DNA from 2 places in the Anaerocellum diazotrophicum genome. Region 2 is predicted to be linked to the other one. Evidence: riboswitches for the same ligand, from Rfam matches in the RefSeq annotation. Region 2 holds a riboswitch; the other holds the start of a gene.

Region 1 (3,418 bases), 300 kb from region 2:
ACAACCTCTTTTAACTCTTCATCACTTATTGATGTATTTCTTCCGTTTTCATATTGACCATCTACCCATTCTTTGACCTTCTGAACCCTTGGGTCCTTTTTGTCAACCTGAATGTCAATACCGCTGTCTTTAAAATACCTGTTTATCCAGATTACAATTCCTGCAATGCCTGAGTATGCATCTATAATAACCTTAGGAGGCTTCCCCAGAATCTTTCCTGTATCAAATATATTGTAAATCTCTTCATCTTTCATAAGTCCATCTGCATGGATTCCTGCCCGTGTTGCGTTAAAGTTTTCACCGACAAAAGGCGTCATTGGAGGAATCTCATACCCTATTTCTTTTTTGAAATACTCAGCAATCTCAGATATCACAGCAACGTTCATGCCGTCTGCAGACCCTCTTATCTGAATATATTCCATCACCATTGCCTCTAATGGGGTGTTACCAGTTCGTTCACCTATTCCTAAAAGTGATGTGTTTACCATTGAGGCACCATAAAGCCATGCCATTGTAGAGTTTATCACAGCCTTGTAAAAATCATTGTGCCCATGCCATTCAAGCCACTCAGATGGCACTTCACCATAGTTGACAATACCATAGATTATTTGAGGAACGCTTCTTGGCAGAGCCACACCTGGTATTGGTGATCCAAGCCCCAGCGTATCACATGCTCTAATTTTCACAGGCATGTTTGCCTCTTTTGAAAGTTTCATAAGTTCATTAATAAATGGCAAGACAAACCCATAAAAGTCTGCACGTGTTATGTCTTCAAAATGGCACCTTGGAATAATTCCTGCCTCTAAAGCTGCTGACACAATTTCTAAATATTGCTTCATTGCCTGGCTTCGTGTCATCTTGAGCTTCTTAAAAATGTGATAGTCCGAGCATGAAACCAAAATTCCTGTTTCCTTGATACCAAGGCTCTTTACAATCTCAAAATCCTCTTTTTTTGCGCGAATCCAAGCAGTCACCTTTGGGAAATCATAACCTTTTTCCAAACATTTTAAAACTGCTTCCTTGTCCTGCTTTGAATAGACAAAAAACTCTGTGTGAAGAATTATCCCACTTCCATTGTCAAGATCATGCAAGTAGTCATAAATTCTACAGATTTGTTCAACAGTGTAAGGTGAGCGTGATTGCTGACCGTCTCTGAAAGTAGTGTCAGTTATATAAAGTCGTTCTGGCACGTTCATGGGCACAATCCTGTGATTGAATACAAGCCTTGGCACTTCATTGTAAGGATAGATGTTTCTGAAAAGATTTGGCTCTTCAACATCCCTAAACTGATATTCAATCTCAAGAATATGAGTCTTTTGATTAAATTTTACATTCAAAAACACAACCTCCCTTTCAAAGCTTCGGGGGTTAGCTGACGGGTTCGGGCAGAAAGGGAATTTTTGCCCTACAAGGCAAGATGCCTTGATTCACCCCAAAAAAGTGGGTCCCCCCTATCCTGTGCTTTTTACACAAGAATTCAGCTTTTTTTGATTTTATTTTTTATTATGATTTTTATCATACCAGAAAAACAGTAGTTTGGCAAGAAAGAATGTCTATACCTTCACAAGCTCATACTCCAAACTTCCAAGCCCAATCTCTTGAGCATGTTTTAGTGCTACTCTCCAGTCTGTGTCAGGATGAATGCTCTTGAACCTGTCAATTTTTCCATCAACCTCTATGTGTTTTGCCTTTTCAAGTGCAGAGCCAGCCGGTATGAACGTAGAGTTATTTACAAGGTCAACACATGCCTTGTCAAGCGCAACAGGGTCAAATGACGCTGCAATACCAATATCAGGTGCAACAGGAATATCATTGTGTGACCAGCAGTCACAGTCAGGCGAAATGTTCATGACAAAGTTTATGTGAAAATTGGGTTTGTCTTTTAAAACTGCATAGGTATACTCAGCAATCTTTTCGCTTGCGATTGACGCTGCCTCATCCCATCTTACAGTTGCCGCTTCAAACTGGCACACAGCAACGCACTGGCCGCATCCAACACACTTTTCATAGCTAATTACCGCTTTTTTCTTCTCATTCAAAGTTATAGCAAGCTGTGCGCAGCTTTTGACACACATTCCGCAGCCAACACATTTTGATGTCTTTATAACCGGCTTTGAGGATGAGTGCATAAAAAGCTTTCCGCCGCGCGAGCCCGAACCCATTCCAATGTTTTTGATAGCACCACCAAACCCTGTCATCTCATGACCTTTAAAGTGGTTCATTGAGATTATAATATCAGCATCTGCAATGGCAGAGCCAATCTTTGCTTTTTGAGTATGTTTAAGGTTCACCTCAATCTCTCTGTACTCTGTTCCTTTCAGACCATCTGCGATGATTACATGACAACCAAGTACAAGCGGGTTAAACCCATTTTCATACGCAGCTTCTAAGTGGTCCAGAGCATTGCTTCTTCTTCCCGTGTAAAGTGTGTTCGCATCTGTCACGAACGGTTTTCCACCAAGACTTTTGATGAGTTTTACAATCCTTGCGACATAGTTAGGTCTTATATACGCAAGGTTTCCTGGTTCTCCAAAGTGGACCTTGATAGCGACAAACTTGTTTTTAAAATCGATTGTTTCAATCCCTGCCTTTTTCACAAGGTTCTCAAGCTTATCAAGCATATTATACCCTGGTTTTGTTTTAAAGTCTGTAAAATATACCTTTGATTTTGCCATTTTCCCTTTTCAACTCCTTTCAAAATTTTCGGGTAAGTAAAATTATAATCCTTTTTTGAAATTTGTGAATAGCTATAATTTAGCTGATGGTTGCAAAATGTTGATGTGTGCCTTTGCAAGTTATAGTATAATAGTGAAAAGTAGAGGAATACAAGAATGCACTTTTTTGATATAAGGTATCAGAAATGATACCTTATAAAATGTTCTTGCGCAAGAAAAAGAGGGTGTGTTTATAATGAAGGTGTTGATTGTTGACAATTTTGATTCGTTTACGTATAATCTCTACAACTATTTTTTAAGACTCAAAGTGTCTACCATTGTGATAAACCGTGACAAGCTTGTTATAGAAGATATTTACAAGCTAAACCCGACTCACATTGTTCTTTCTCCTGGACCAGGAAGACCTACTGACGATAATATTTTGTTTGAAATCATAGATAAATTTAAAGAATCAAAAAATATTCTTGGTGTATGCCTTGGACATCAAGCAATTGGCATGTTCTTTGGGGCAAAGTTAAAGAAGGCAAAAAGGCCTATGCACGGTATTATTGATACAATATTTCACGATAAAAAAGGAGTATTTGAAAAACTCAAAAACCCTCTTCGTGTTGTGCGATACCACTCTCTTGTGATAGATGATGTTGACAGCACACAACTTACCATCACAGCAGTATCAAAAGAGGGAGAGGTTATGGGTATAAGACACAAAAGGTTTAAAATAGAAGGTGTGCAGTTTCATCCTG
Region 2 (3,418 bases):
TGCAGATAAGCAAGCTTTCCGACATAGAAAGAGCAAAGCTTATTTCGTACATGCCACAGCACATCTTTTCAAGCTTTCCATTTACAGTGCTTGATGTTGTGATGATGGGAAGATTTCCTTATGAAAAGAGCAGGTTCTTTGCTACCTACGAGAGCAAAAAAATCGCGGAGGAGAAAATAGAACAGGTTGATCTTTCCAGCAAAAAACTTTTGAGCATATTAAAGATTTCTGGTGGTGAGAGGCAAAGAACTTCCTTTGCACGTGTGCTTGCTCAAAGTAGCAAAGTTTTGCTTTTAGATGAGCCAAATTCAAACTTGGATATTTCCCATCAAGAAAAAATTTTAAGAATTGCAAAAAAGGAAGCGCTTGATGGCAAGATTGTCATAATGGCAATTCATAATCTGAAAATTGCAGCCAAAGTGTGCGATTGCGTGATTATAATGAAAGATGGTAAAATTGTAGATATTGGAAGACCAGATGAGGTTCTAAACCAACAGAACATCAAAAAGGTGTACAATGTTGACGCAGTTGTTTACAAAAATCCATTTGGGATATTTGATATAGAACTTATCCAGAGAGAAGACCCAAAAGCTGTGCACGTTCATGTTGTTGCAGGAGGTGGGAGCGCACAGCTTCTTTTCAGGATGCTCGTTGAAATGGGGTGTAAAGTCACAACAGGTGTACTTTCCACAAACGATACAGACTTTGAAACAGCTCAGCTTTTTTCCATCTATACAGTTTTTACGAAACCTTTTATGCCAATTGGAGAAAAAGAGTATATTGAAAATATTCAGCTAATCAGCAAGGCAGACCTGTGCGTGCTTTGCAGTATTCCGTTTGGTGTTCAGAACCTGAAAAACTTAGAGGCGCTAAGGTATGCTAATAAGCTTTGCATAATTGAAGAGGAGGATATTTCAAAACGCGATTTTACAGGCGGTTTTGCAACAAATCTTTACAATTGCTTGAGAGAAAAAGCCTTAGTTGTTTCAAACAGTGAGAGTTTGAAAGATTATATCTTAAGAGAAACAAATGTAAAAGATGTAAAGGAGTGATTTAAAATGAATCAAAATAAGGCATGGTGGTTGGATACAAACTTTGAAACTGTAAAGAAAAACTTGGAGGCAAGAAACTTTGAATGTTTTGTTGTTGAAAAAAAAGAAGATGTTGTACCTCTTTTAGAAAAACTCATTTCAAAAGGCAGCATGGTATCATGCGGTGGGTCAATGACACTTTTTGAATGTGGTGTGATAGATTTTCTGAGAAATGGCAATTACAACTTTTTGGACAGATACAAAGAAGGAATAACACCTGAGGAGCTTGGTGAGATTTACAGAAAATCTTTCTGGGCTGACTACTATCTTATGTCAACAAACGCAATAACACTTGACGGAAAACTCATAAACATAGATGGGAATGGCAACAGGCTTGCAGCGCTTCTTTTCGGTCCTAAAAATGTAATAGTGATTGCCGGAAAGAACAAGCTTGTTTTAAACGAGGAACAAGGTTTGCTGAGAGTAAGGAACATAGCATCTCCTATGAACTCAAAAAGACTTTCTCGAAACACACCCTGTACCCAGGACGGAAAATGCCATGATTGTTTAAGTTTTGAGTGCATCTGCAGCCATATTGTTGTAACAAGAAGGTCTCCTGCAAAGGGAAGAATCAAGGTTGTGCTGGTCAAAGAAGACTTGGGCTTTTAGAGATGGGGTTGTAATATTTCAGAAATATTTGCGTAACAATTCTGTAAAAAAGGGTTGACAGAATAAAGTGACTTGTAATAAAATAATAACATCAAAATAATAAACTTCATAGGCTGAATGTCTGAGCAAATTGTAAAAATTGCTCAGACAGCGGGAGACCCAAAGTAAGTCAGGGGTGAATCGGCAAAAGTGTTGCCGTAGGGATAGCCTTCTTGTCCCGAACCCGTCAGCTAATCCCGTAAGCCTCAAGAAGGGAGTTTTTGCATGAATCTCAGAAGTTTAATGGCTATACTTCTTGTAATTTTTTTGATGTTTTTTTCTGCAAAGGCCTTTGCCCAGTCAGCCCAGGCAAAATCCACAATAAATATAAGAAGTGCACCTTCAACAAGTAGTAAGATTTTAGGAGTTTTCCCCAAAGGGTTTAAAGCACAAGTTTTGTCAAATACAGGTGGATGGGTAAAGATTTCGTATGATGGAATTGTTGGGTATGTAAAGTCTGATTACATAGCTATTACGAATGAAAAAATGAGCGCAGTTTTAAATAATTCAAGAGCAAGTGTAGCAAAAACGGCTGATATAATTGCGCAAGCCACAGTTTTAAAAGACAATGCACGCCTGAGAAGTGATATGTCAACTTCATCAAAGGTGCTGAAGACATTAAAAAATGGTAGCAAGGTGTATGTCCTGTCAAAAGAACAAAATGGCTGGGTGAAGGTAAAGACGCTTGATGGCGCAGTAGGATATATGGCTTATTACCTTTTGAAGATGCCATCGCAGCTTGTATCAAAAACAGTGTCACGTGGTGGGTTTGAAAGAAGTCAAGCAGAAACTTTTATAAATCTTAGCTTGGCACAGAGAATTTTGGAGTTTGCTCAAAGATTTCGTGGCATAAGATACTCATACGGTGGAACATCGCCATCAACTGGTTTTGACTGTTCAGGATTTGTTCAGTTTGTGTTTAGAAACTTTGGAATAAATTTAGAAAGAACAGCAGCTGACATGGCAAGGGCAAATGGTGTGAGAATTTCGTATAGTGAAATTCAACCGGGAGATTTGCTTTTCTTTGATACAGATGGTGGGAAAAATTATATAAATCATGTTGGCATATATTTAGGTGGTGGCAAGTTCATTCATGCGTCAAGTGCAAGGGGACGTGTAACAGAAACTGACCTAAATTCATATTATGGAAGATTTTTTATGATGGCAAAAAGGGTCATAAGATGAAAGTAAAAAGGGGCTTTTTCCTGAAAATCAGAAAGGGAAAAGCCCCTTTTATGTTTGAAAATGTTTTTTACTTTTTTATCAAAGGCAAAATTAGGTTTTTGACATCTTCCTCGTTTTCAATAGTAGCGTCAACCTTATTGAGCTGCCAAACCTCAAGATGAGAAATCTCTTCGCCCGGTGCCACAAGGTAAAGTGGACTTAGAGTTTCCATCTCAAGCATGAAATCGGTTGTATATGTTTCGTAAGAACATCCAAAGTCAGGGTACTGGGCACCATCTATGTGTTTATATTGTTTTATAAACAAGTTTCCATCGATTAAATAGCAAGCCCAGCCATCTAAATTTGGATATCCAATCTTAAACGGTGGTTTGCAGTTTTTATCCTGTTTTAGAATAATAAAATTCTCTCCCCACAAGACTCTGTGGTCGTTAAGTTTTGTGTATGGCCACATAACCAAAGGATAGCTTGGTAAAAGTCCTGTATCAATCTTTGGA

Evidence for each region. A riboswitch is a leader RNA that binds a small molecule or an ion and turns the genes downstream of it on or off. The one in region 2 is predicted to bind cyclic di-AMP.
Region 1: linked by a shared signal. The riboswitch ahead of CaldiYA01_RS01820 (beta/alpha barrel domain-containing protein) and the one ahead of CaldiYA01_RS03295 (C40 family peptidase) in region 2 are both predicted to bind cyclic di-AMP.

Annotation. Positions count from the first base shown of each region.
Region 1 covers NZ_AP024480.1:430,624-434,041, forward strand. The annotation lists gene CaldiYA01_RS01820 (beta/alpha barrel domain-containing protein) at 1-1,337, opposite strand, end outside; cyclic di-AMP (ydaO/yuaA leader) riboswitch at 1,342-1,493, opposite strand; gene CaldiYA01_RS01825 (DUF362 domain-containing protein) at 1,554-2,675, opposite strand; gene CaldiYA01_RS01830 (anthranilate synthase component II) at 2,911-3,418, shown strand, end outside.
Region 2 covers NZ_AP024480.1:732,965-736,382, forward strand. The annotation lists gene CaldiYA01_RS03285 (ABC transporter ATP-binding protein) at 1-1,052, shown strand, start outside; gene CaldiYA01_RS03290 (lactate utilization protein) at 1,059-1,700, shown strand; cyclic di-AMP (ydaO/yuaA leader) riboswitch at 1,802-1,960, shown strand; gene CaldiYA01_RS03295 (C40 family peptidase) at 1,965-2,924, shown strand; gene CaldiYA01_RS03300 (hypothetical protein) at 2,992-3,418, opposite strand, start outside.